2 regions of the Pseudomonas sp. 5Vm1k genome follow, and region 1 is predicted to be linked to the other one. Evidence: riboswitches for the same ligand, from Rfam matches in the RefSeq annotation. Region 1 holds a riboswitch; the other holds the start of a gene.
The links. Region 1 has a riboswitch for cobalamin ahead of ACWIKB_RS24220 (CbtB domain-containing protein). Riboswitches for the same ligand answer to the same signal wherever they lie in the genome.

Region 1 (5,376 bases):
TGTCGCGTTGCAACTCCCGAGCGCGGCGCGGATCGAGCAATTGTGCTTCGTAATACTCGTCCGCCAGCAGTTCAAGATTACGCAGCGGGCCGTAGGTTTCGGCGCGGGTCAGCGGCGGCATCAGGTGATCGATGATCACCGCTTGGGTCCGGCGCTTGGCCTGGGCGCCCTCACCCGGGTCGTTGACGATAAACGGATAGATGTTCGGCAGCGGCCCAAGCAACGCATCCGGCCAGCAGTTTTCCGACAGCCCGACACCCTTGCCCGGCAGCCATTCCAGATTGCCGTGCTTACCGACATGGATCACGCCGTGGGCGCCATAGGTGCTGCGCAGCCAGAAGTAGAAGGCCAGATAAGCGTGAGGCGGCACCAGGTCCGGGTCGTGATAAACCGCACTCGGATCGACCTGATAACCCCTGGCCGGTTGAATGCCGACGAAGGTCAGGCCGAAGCGCAACCCCGCAATCATCATCCGTCCGCCACGGAACATAGGGTCGTTTTGCGGCGGGCCCCAACGCTCCAGCACCGCTTGGCGATTGGCTTCCGGCAACGCATCGAACATCAGTAAGTAGGCGTCCAGCACCAGGCTTTGCATGCACGGGCGCTGGTCGAGGGTGTCGAGGTCATTGCTGACGCCGCCGAGCAACTGCTGGATCAATTCGGTGCCGCTGTCCGGCAACTCGGCGGGCAGCGGATAACCTTCTTTATACAGCGCACGCAAAATATTCAGCGCCGCTGCCGGCGTATCGAGGCCGACTCCGTTGCCGATACGACCGTCCCGCGTCGGGTAGTTGGCGAGGATCAGCGCGATGCGTTTTTCGCCGTTGGGCACCCGCGCCAGATCGATCCAGCGCCGCGCCAGTTCCGCGACGAAGTCCATGCGTTCCGGTTGCGGCCGGTAGCAGACCACGTCGGACTGGCTGCGCTCGCTGCGCCAGGCCAGATCCTTGAAGCTGATCGGCCGGCTGATGATGCGACCGTCGAGTTCCGGCAGCGCGATGTGCATCGCCAGATCCCGTGGGCCGAGGCCTTGTTCGCTGGCGCGCCAGCCGGGTTCGTTGTCCTGGGCGCAAATCGCCTGGATCACCGGGATGTTGCGGCGAAACGGGCGCAAGTGCGGCGCTTCGGGGCTGGATTGGGCGAAACCGGTGGTATTGAGAATCACCGCCGCTTCGACGTCATCCAGCAAGTCCTCGACCACCGTCAGGCAGCCGGGCTCTTTCAAACTGGCCAGCGCAATCGGCAACGGGTTCAGCCCCGCTGCTTGCAGACGCTGACAGAAAATATTGATGAAACCAGTGTTCGCCGCCTGCAAATGCGAGCGGTAGAACAGCACCGCCGCCACCGGTTGATCGGCCTGCCAATCGGCTTGCCAGTCACTCAGTTCAGCGGGGCTTTTGTGTGGGTGATAGATCGCGGTGCGCGGCAGGGTTTGCGGCTCGGCCCACGCGTAGTCGCGGTCCAGCCAGCGAGTGGCCAGACAGCGGAAAAAATCCAGGGCATTGCCCATGCCGCCCTGACGCAAAAACTGCCAGAGCCGCTCGCGATCTTCCGCGCCGACGGTGCTGAGGTCGCTGAGTTCCGGGTCCGGGCGGTCATCGCCGGGCACCAGAATCAGTTGCACACCGCGCTCGGACAGTTCGACCAGCCGCTCGACGCCGTAACGCCAATAGGCGATACCGCCGTGCAGCGAGATCAGAATCACTTTGGCGTGGCGCAGCACTTCGTCGACGTACAAGTCCACCGACGCATGGTTCTGCACCTGCATCGGGTTGGCCAGGCGCACGCTCGGGTAGTCGTCGGGTAATTGCTGCGCGGCTTCGGCGAGCAGCGCCAGGCTGGAATCGCCGCTGCACAGGATCACCAGCTCGGCGGGGGTTTGTCCAAGGTCGGCAATGTTGTCATCCGACACGAAACCGCCGGGCTGGGTCCTGAGCAGGTGCATGGCTTAAACGCTGAGCGCGGCGCGCAGTTGCGCTTCGAGTTGAGCGGCGTCCAGTTCCTGGCCGATCAATACCAGGCGAGTGGTACGCGCTTCATCGGCGCCCCATTGACGGTCGAAATGCTTGTCGAAACGGGTGCCCACACCCTGGATCAGCAGGCGCATCGGCTTGTTCGGGATCGCGGCGAAGCCTTTAACGCGCAGGATGCCGTGCTTGACCACCAGTTGAGTCAGCGCGTCCATCAGCAGGCTTTCGTCGGCTTGTGGCAGTTCAATTGAAATGGAATCGAAGGCGTCGTGGTCGTGATCGTCTTCACCTTCATGATGATGATCGTGATGGCTGTGACGGCTGTCGATGTGTTCTTCGGAACCGGCGCCGAGGCCGATCAGCACATCCAGTGGCACGCGACCGCTGCTGGCCTCGATGACTTTTACTGCTGGCGGCAGCTCTTCGGCGACTTCCAGGCGCACGCGGGCCAAGTCTTCAGGGCTGATCAGGTCGGCTTTGTTGAGGATTACGAGGTCGGCACTGGCCAGTTGGTCGGCGAACAATTCGTGCAGCGGCGATTCGTGGTCCAGGTTCGGGTCGAGTTTGCGCTGGGCGTCGACTTGATCCGGGAATGCGGCGAAGGTGCCGGCGGCCACGGCCGGGCTGTCGACCACGGTGATCACCGCATCAACCGTGCAGGCGCTGCGGATTTCCGGCCACTGGAACGCTTGCACCAGTGGTTTTGGCAGGGCAAGGCCCGAGGTTTCGATCAGGATGTGGTCGAGGTCGCCGCGACGTGCCACCAACTCGCGCATCACCGGGAAGAACTCTTCCTGGACGGTGCAGCACAGGCAGCCGTTGGCCAGTTCGTAGACGCGGCCGTTGGCTTCTTCCTCGGTGCAGCCGATGGAGCACTGCTTGAGGATTTCGCCGTCGATGCCCAGCTCGCCGAATTCGTTGACGATCACCGCGATGCGGCGACCCTGGGCGTTGTCGAGCATATGGCGCAGCAAGGTGGTTTTGCCCGAGCCGAGGAAGCCGGTAACGATGGTGACGGGGAGTTTGGCCAGTGTTTTCATCGGATGCCCTTTGGCAAGGTGGCGGGCATACGGGACGACGACCGCGGCGATAAATGCGCGGAAGATTTCGCCACCGGATCACCCCGCCCGGTTGTAGTGAGAATTCGTTTCGAGGCAGGTCTCCTGGCTTTCAGTGCGCCAGCCTTGCGGGCCTGGCATTCGCTGCGCCTTCCCGCGAACCCTTTGCCAGGGTTTGCAGTGGCGTGGCAGCGAACATCACCGTTCACAGTTGCGGGGGCAGCCGCGGCATCGACCGCGTTCCCTTCTTAGCTTCGGCAAACGCCGAAGAACCTCGAAAGCGCAAGGCTACGCATGGTGTGGGGGCGGGTCAATGTTCTGCTGAGTTCTGTAGCGACTGTGATGACGCCTTCGCGAGCAAGCCCGCTCCCACATGGGAATGCGGTCACCTGTGGGAGCGGGCTTGCTCGCGAAGGGCGCGACTCGGTTTCCAACTGAGAACCCTTGCCAATTGACTACCCCGCCCCGCCCATGCTCTCCTACACGCCTTGTTACGGGTGCCCTTCACAGGGTGAAACGGGAAACCGGTGAATCATGTGCTTTACTCTAAAGTCATGTCAGTCCGGTGCTGCCCCCGCAACGGTAAGCGAGCGAAGAATCAGATCCACTGTGCCGGCAGTTCGGCATGGGAAGGTGATTCTTGCAGGTTTCGGCGCAAGCCTTGACCCCTCGTGAGCCCGGAGACCGGCCCGCAACACAAAGTGACCAGTACGATCACTGAATAACAAACCCGCGGTGGGCGGGCGCTGTTTGAATCTCTGCGCGCACGCTCGCAGGGGTTTGCATGCGCTCAATTCACCCGCTGACAGACCAGAGGGAAGCGCCATGTCGATCATCAGCAGCACCGACCACAGCAGCACCGCCAGCACCACAACCACCCTGAGCCAACGCCTGACCGCCGCCGTTTGTGCGTCGATCCTGGGCGCGTGCCTGGTGTATTTCGCCGGTTTCTCGCACATCGAAGCGGTGCACAACGCCGCGCACGATACCCGTCACAGCTCCGCGTTCCCGTGCCATTGAGACCTGCCGACATGATCAAGCGTATCGCGCAAACTGCAGGTTTCACCGGGCTGCTGGCCGCCCTGCTGCTGACCCTGCTGCAAAGTTTCTGGGTCGCCCCGCTGATTCTTCAGGCGGAAACCTATGAAAAATCCGAGCCTGCCGCGGTTGTCGCTCACGAGCACACCGAAGGCGCCATGGCCGCCCACACCCACGACGCCGAAGCCTGGGAGCCGGAAGACGGCTGGCAGCGCGTGCTGTCGACTACGGGCGGTAATCTGGTGGTCGCGGTTGGCTTTGCGCTGATGCTTGCCGGCCTCTACACCCTGCGCGCGCCGACCAAAACCGCTCAGGGCCTGCTCTGGGGCCTGGCGGGGTACGCGACGTTCGTGCTGGCGCCGACCCTTGGCCTGCCGCCTGAATTGCCGGGCACTGCCGCCGCCGATCTGGCGCAACGGCAGATCTGGTGGATTGGCACCGCGGCGTCTACCGCTGTCGGCATCGCGCTGATCGTGTTCAGCCGTCACTGGCTGATGAAGATTCTCGGCGTGGCGATTCTGGCGGTTCCGCACGTCATTGGCGCGCCGCAGCCGGAAGTCCACTCGATGCTGGCCCCGGAAGCTCTGGAATTCCAATTCAAAATCGCTTCGCAGTTGACCAACGTGGTGTTCTGGCTGGCCCTGGGCCTGATCAGCGCCTGGTTGTTCCGCCGCAAAAGCGATGGCCAATACCACGCATGACTGACACCAGCACAGCGCCGACGTTAGTGGTCGGCCTGGGCTGCCAGCGCGGCTGCCCCGCCAGCACGTTGCGGGCGCTGCTCGATCAGGCATTACAGGCGCATCACATCGAACTTCGCCAGATCAAGGCCTTGGCCAGTATTGATCTCAAACGTGATGAGCCGGGCCTGATCGAGTTGGCCGCGCAACTTGGGCTGGAGGTGATGTACTTCAGCAGCGAGCAATTGGCCGGTTATCAACCGCAACTCAGTCATCAATCGCAGATCGCGTTTGAACGCACCGGTTGCTACGGTGTAGCGGAAAGTGCCGCCCTGGCCTTGGCCGAACACCTGGCCCAGGCACCGGCGAAGCTGCTGATTTCCCGACAAAAATACGCCCAGGCCACCCTCGCATTGGCCAGCGCTGCGTAAAATCCCCGATAATCCCCGCCTCGATCATGAGCAATCTTCATCTGAAGCCTTGCCCAGCCCTTTTTTCACAGCTCTTTTTTCAGGAACTGACGATGACCGTCTACTTCATTGGCGCAGGTCCCGGCGACCCGGAACTGATTACCGTCAAGGGCCAGCGGCTGATTCGCAGCTGCCCGGTGATCATCTACGCTGGCTCCCT
Region 2 (5,376 bases), on a different contig from region 1:
CGGTGATGGAGGTTTCGCCGTCCTTGTAGGGGAAGCGGATCAACTTATCGGAATCAGCCACGTACAGATCGTTACCGACCAGGGCCATGCCGAACGGCGAGTTGAGGTTTTCCAGGAATACCGTGCGGGTTTCGGCCACGCCGTCGTGGTCCTTGTCCCGCAACAGCGTGATGCGGTTCGGGCTCGGTACGCCGGCACCAGCGCGGCCCATGACTTTCTTCATCACCCAGCCGCGAATGCCGCTGGAGTCATCAGGCTTGGGCGGGGCATTGGTTTCCGCCACCAGCACATCACCGTTAGGCAACACGTAGAGCCAGCGCGGATGGTCGAGCCCTTCGGCAAATGCCGCGACCTGGGTCCCCGCCGCAGCGGTAGGTTTTGCGCCGGCCGGCCAGCCGATCGCCGGGGCAATGTTCACCGTCGGGATCAGGGTTTTGTTCGGTTCTGGCAGCTTGGGCGACGGGCCGGTGCCATCCGAAACTTGCAGGCTGGAAGTCTCGCCGCAGGCGACAAGGCCTCCGGCGAGCGCGATGACGAGAACGAGCTGGGGCTTGCGCATGCTGATCTTCCCTATGAATGCATTGACCTTATCAATAGAGAAGCGCAAACGCGCGATGGTTCAACCCATCAACCACGGGCTTCTTTGAACAGCACCGCGATGCCCGGGTGATACTGGCCACCTTCGTTGCGCAACTTGCGGTAGGCATAGGGGAAATACCAGGCGACGGCGCAGGTGTGTTCCTTTTGCAGGTCGTCGACCATGTCCTGGAGTTCTTCCGGGGTCGCACTTTGCTGGGCCTTTTGCGGGGCGACGAACAGGCAGCCGAGTTTCAGGTCGCTGGCGTAGCTGATTCGCTTGGCGTCGGCGGTGATATCGGCCAGGGCTTGTGTCAGGTTCAAGCTGTTGACCTTTGGCCAACGCTGCGTGGCTTGAAAGTAGGCGCGTTCTTCGGTGGTGGCGATAAACAGATCGGCGCGGGCGTTACGCTCACCTTCTTCGGTCTGTTTACGGGTCGGCGTCTGTTGCAGCGTGACCATTTCCGCCATCCAGGCCGCTGCCGACAGCAGGCCGAGATTGGCCTTTTCGTCAAACCAGTACGGCGTATCGTTATCGCCGCGCACGGCGTTGTAGCGGTCGATACAGTCAAACCAGCGTTCCAGCAGCGGGCGCAGGAATTCCAACTTCGGATTGCTGATGATCATGCCTTGCATGTGGCTCACCCTTGTTATTGTGTTGTGAGATGTGGCTCTTTGATATCACTGCTCGGAGTGTGGCACAAGAATGACGTCGGATAATTGATCGACGGCAGATATTCGCCCGGCGGCGCCCCGGCTTTAATTGACGCTCCACCCCCAACCCTCTAACCTTCGCGACTTGTTTCAGGTGCTCTGTGGCTGCGGTCGACAGAGTGAAACAGGGAAGCCGGTGAGTCCTCTCTTCAAACGAAGAAGTTCACGATCCCGGCGCTGCCCCCGCAACGGTAAATGAGTAAAGGCTGCGCCTTGAGCCACTGTGTCGACTGTCGATATGGGAAGGCGCGCAGTCCGGTGCAAACCGCTCATGAGCCCGGAGACCGGCCTGATCCATCCAGCGGCATCACGGTGGGCGATGCCAGGCTTCTTGCCGTCTATTCTTGTGCCTGCCCGCCGTTATCCAGCCTCAACGGAGAGCTCCCCCATGACTGATACCCCCGATCGTGACGAACGCCACCTGGCGCGCATGTTGCGCAAAAAAGCCGTGATCGACGAACGCATCGCCAACTCGCCAAACGAATGCGGCCTGCTGCTGGTGCTGACCGGCAACGGCAAAGGCAAAAGCAGCTCGGCCTTCGGCATGCTGGCCCGATCCATGGGCCATGGCATGCAATGCGGTGTGGTGCAGTTCATCAAGGGCCGCAACAGCACCGGCGAGGAATTGTTCTTCCGTCGCTTCCCGGAGCAAGTGCGCTTTCATGTGATGGGCGAGGGCTTCACCTGGGAAACCCAGGACCGCCAGCGTGACATCGCCGCCGCCGAAGCGGCGTGGGCCGTGTCCCGCGAACTGCTGCGCGATCCATCGATCGGCCTGGTAGTGCTGGATGAACTGAACATCGCCCTCAAGCACGGCTACCTCGATCTCGATCAAGTGCTCAGCGACTTGCAGGCCCGTCCGCCGATGCAGCATGTCGTCGTCACCGGTCGCGGCGCCAAGCCGGAAATGATCGAGCTGGCCGACACTGTCACCGAAATGAACGTGATCAAGCACGCCTTCCAGGCTGGGATCAAAGCGCAAAAAGGCGTCGAATTGTGAGTCAGCCTCGTCATTGCCCGGCGGTATTGATTGCCGCGCCGGCCTCCGGTCAGGGCAAGACCACCGTCACCGCCGCGCTGGCCCGGTTGCACCGCAATCAGGGGCGCAAAGTGCGCGTGTTCAAATGCGGCCCGGATTTTCTCGACCCGATGATTCTCGAGCGCGCCAGTGGTGCGCCGGTTTATCAATTGGACATGTGGATGGTCGGCGAGCAGGAAAGTCGTCGGCTGTTGTGGGAAGCCGCAGGTGAAGCCGATCTGATTCTGATCGAAGGCGTCATGGGCCTGTTCGACGGCACGCCGTCCAGTGCTGACCTGGCGCGGCATTTCGGCGTACCGGTGCTCGGCGTGATCGACGGCACCGCCATGGCCCAGACCTTTGGCGCGTTGGCGTTAGGGTTAGCGAAGTATCAGCCGGATTTGCCGTTCGCCGGCGTCCTGGCCAACCGCGTCGGCACTTTGCGTCACGCACAATTGCTCGAAGGCAGCCTGACCGAAGGCTTGCGCTGGTACGGCGCATTGTCCCGGGAAACAGGGATCGAATTGCCGAGCCGTCACCTTGGCTTGGTGCAGGCCAGCGAGTTGAACGACCTCGATGTTCGCCTCGATGCGGCGGCCGATGCGTTGGCCAGCAGTTGTGAGGTAGCGCTGCCACCGGCCGTCGAATTCGCCGCCCCGGACGTGATCGCTGCCGAGCCGTTGCTGGCGGGCGTGCGCATCGCCGTGGCCCGTGACGAAGCGTTTGCCTTCACCTACGGCGCGAGCCTGGATCTGTTGCGGGCGATGGGCGCTGAACTGGCGTTTTTCTCGCCGATTCGCGATACCGAATTGCCCGAAGCTGACAGCCTCTATCTGCCGGGCGGTTACCCCGAGCTGCACCACGTCGCCCTGGCGCAAAACACCTCGATGCTGACCGCGATTCGCGCGCATCACGCCGCCGGTAAACCGCTGTTGGCTGAATGTGGCGGCATGCTGTATCTGCTCGATTCGTTGACCGATGTCGACGGTACTCGCGCTGAATTGGTTGGGTTGCTGGCTGGGGATGCGGTGATGCAAAAGCGTCTGGCGGCATTGGCGTTGCAAGCGGTCGAGTTGCCTGAAGGCTTGCTGCGCGGGCACACCTATCATCACTCGTTGACCAGCACTGAACTTGAGCCGATTGCCCGGGGCCTGAGCCCTAATGGCGGGCGCGGGGCAGAGGCGGTTTATCGTGAGGGGCGGATGACGGCCTCTTATGTGCACTTTTATTTTCCGTCCAATCCATCGGCGATTGCCGCGCTGTTTGCGCCTGATCTTGAGGACGCCTTCGCGAGCAAGCCCGCTCCCACAGTTGAAGCTAAATTACCTGAAGAAATGCGATCTACTGTGGGAGCGGGCTTGCTCGCGAAGAGGCCATGACCGACAACGCCTTCTCCGAGGACGAACGCGCCGCCGTCTACCGAGCCATCGCCGAACGCCGCGACATGCGCCACTTCAGCGGCGGCACTGTCGAACCTGAGCTGCTGCGCCGCCTGCTCGAAGCCGCCCATCAGGCCCCCAGTGTCGGCCTGATGCAACCGTGGCGCTTCATCCGCATCAGCGATAAAGCCCTGCGCGGGCAGATCCAGCAACTGGTGGAAGAAGAACGCATCCGCACCGCCGAGGCCCTCGGCGAGCGCACCGACGAGTTCATGAAGCTCAAGGTCGAAGGCATCAACGATTGCGCCGAAGTGTTGGTCGCTGCGCTGATGGACGATCGCGAGCGCCATATTTTCGGCCGCCGCACCTTGCCGGAAATGGACATGGCCTCGCTGTCTTGCGCAATCCAGAACCTGTGGCTGGCCTCCCGCGCCGAAGGGTTGGGGATGGGCTGGGTTTCACTGTTCGAGCCGCAAGCCCTGGCGGACCTGCTGGGTTTGCCCGCCGGCGCCAAGCCGTTGGCCGTTCTTTGCCTCGGCCCGGTCAAGGAATTCTATCCGGCGCCGATGTTGGTACTCGAAGGCTGGGCGCAGGCGCGTCCACTCAGTGAACTGTTGTATGAGAATTTTTGGGGAGTGAGTCAATGAGTGTGGCGTTGTTGAGTGTCGCCGCGGTTGCGCTGGATGCGCTGCTGGGTGAACCCAAACGCTGGCATCCGCTGGTGGCGTTCGGCCGTTTTGCCGATCGCATCGAACAACGTTTCAACTCCGGTGGCCGTGGCTGGCGCAGTCATGGCGTCACCGCTTGGGTGATCGCGGTGTTGCCGCTGACCTTGCTGGCCACGGCATTGTCCTGGGCGCCTTATGTCGGTTGGCTGGTCGAGATCCTGGCGCTGTATTGCGCCCTCGGCATGCGCAGCCTCGGCGAACATGTCGAGCCGGTGGCCAAGGCCCTGCGCAGCGATGATCTGGACGAAGCGCGCAAACGCGTGGGCTATCTGGTCAGTCGCCAGACCAGCGAACTGGACAAGACCGAAGTCGCCCGCGCCGCCACCGAATCGGTGTTGGAAAACGGCAGCGACGCGGTATTCGCTGCGCTGTTCTGGTTTGCCGTGGCCGGTGCGCCGGGCGTGGTCCTCTATCGATTGAGTAACACCCTCGACGCCATGTGGGGTTATCGCAACGAACGCTTCGAACGGTTCGGCTGGGCGGCGGCAAAAATCGACGACGTCCTCAACTACATTCCCGCGCGCCTGGTGGCGTTGACCTACGCACTGCTGGGCAAAACCCGACTCGCATTGAAATGCTGGCGCACCCAGGGCCCGACCTGGGACAGCCCGAACGCCGGGCCGGTGATGGCGGCCGGTGCCGGTGCGCTGGGTGTCGAGTTGGGCGGGGCGGCGATTTATCACGGTGAACTGCATCAGCGTCCGCAACTGGGCGAAGGCCCGGCGGCGGATGCCGACTCCATCGACCGTGGCTGGCAATTGGTCCAGCGCGGCGTATGGTTATGGCTGCTGATTCTCTGCGTGGGAGCTGAATTCTATGCTTGAGCACGGTGGTCGGCTGCGTAAGGCGGCACTCGAATACGGCATTGCCGAAGCTGATTGGCTCGACCTCTCCAGTGGTCTGGCGCCCTGGCCGTTTCCTGTCCCGGAAATTCCGCTACGGGCCTGGGCACGTTTGCCGG

Region 2: it holds a riboswitch for cobalamin, as region 1 does, so the genes downstream of both, cobO (cob(I)yrinic acid a,c-diamide adenosyltransferase) here and ACWIKB_RS24220 (CbtB domain-containing protein) in region 1, are expected to answer to the same signal.

The regions. Positions count from the first base shown of each region.
Region 1 covers NZ_JBSPCZ010000014.1:21,795-27,170, forward strand. The annotation lists gene cobN (cobaltochelatase subunit CobN) at 1-1,945, opposite strand, end outside; gene cobW (cobalamin biosynthesis protein CobW) at 1,949-3,010, opposite strand; cobalamin riboswitch at 3,107-3,320, opposite strand; cobalamin riboswitch at 3,507-3,735, shown strand; gene ACWIKB_RS24220 (CbtB domain-containing protein) at 3,854-4,048, shown strand; gene ACWIKB_RS24225 (CbtA family protein) at 4,060-4,767, shown strand; gene ACWIKB_RS24230 (cobalamin biosynthesis protein) at 4,764-5,177, shown strand; gene cobM (precorrin-4 C(11)-methyltransferase) at 5,270-5,376, shown strand, end outside.
Region 2 covers NZ_JBSPCZ010000005.1:222,502-227,877, forward strand. The annotation lists gene ACWIKB_RS12395 (PQQ-dependent sugar dehydrogenase) at 1-559, opposite strand, end outside; gene ACWIKB_RS12400 (hypothetical protein) at 628-1,212, opposite strand; cobalamin riboswitch at 1,366-1,597, shown strand; gene cobO (cob(I)yrinic acid a,c-diamide adenosyltransferase) at 1,679-2,290, shown strand; gene ACWIKB_RS12410 (cobyrinate a,c-diamide synthase) at 2,287-3,687, shown strand; gene bluB (5,6-dimethylbenzimidazole synthase) at 3,684-4,334, shown strand; gene cbiB (adenosylcobinamide-phosphate synthase CbiB) at 4,331-5,239, shown strand; gene cobD (threonine-phosphate decarboxylase CobD) at 5,232-5,376, shown strand, end outside.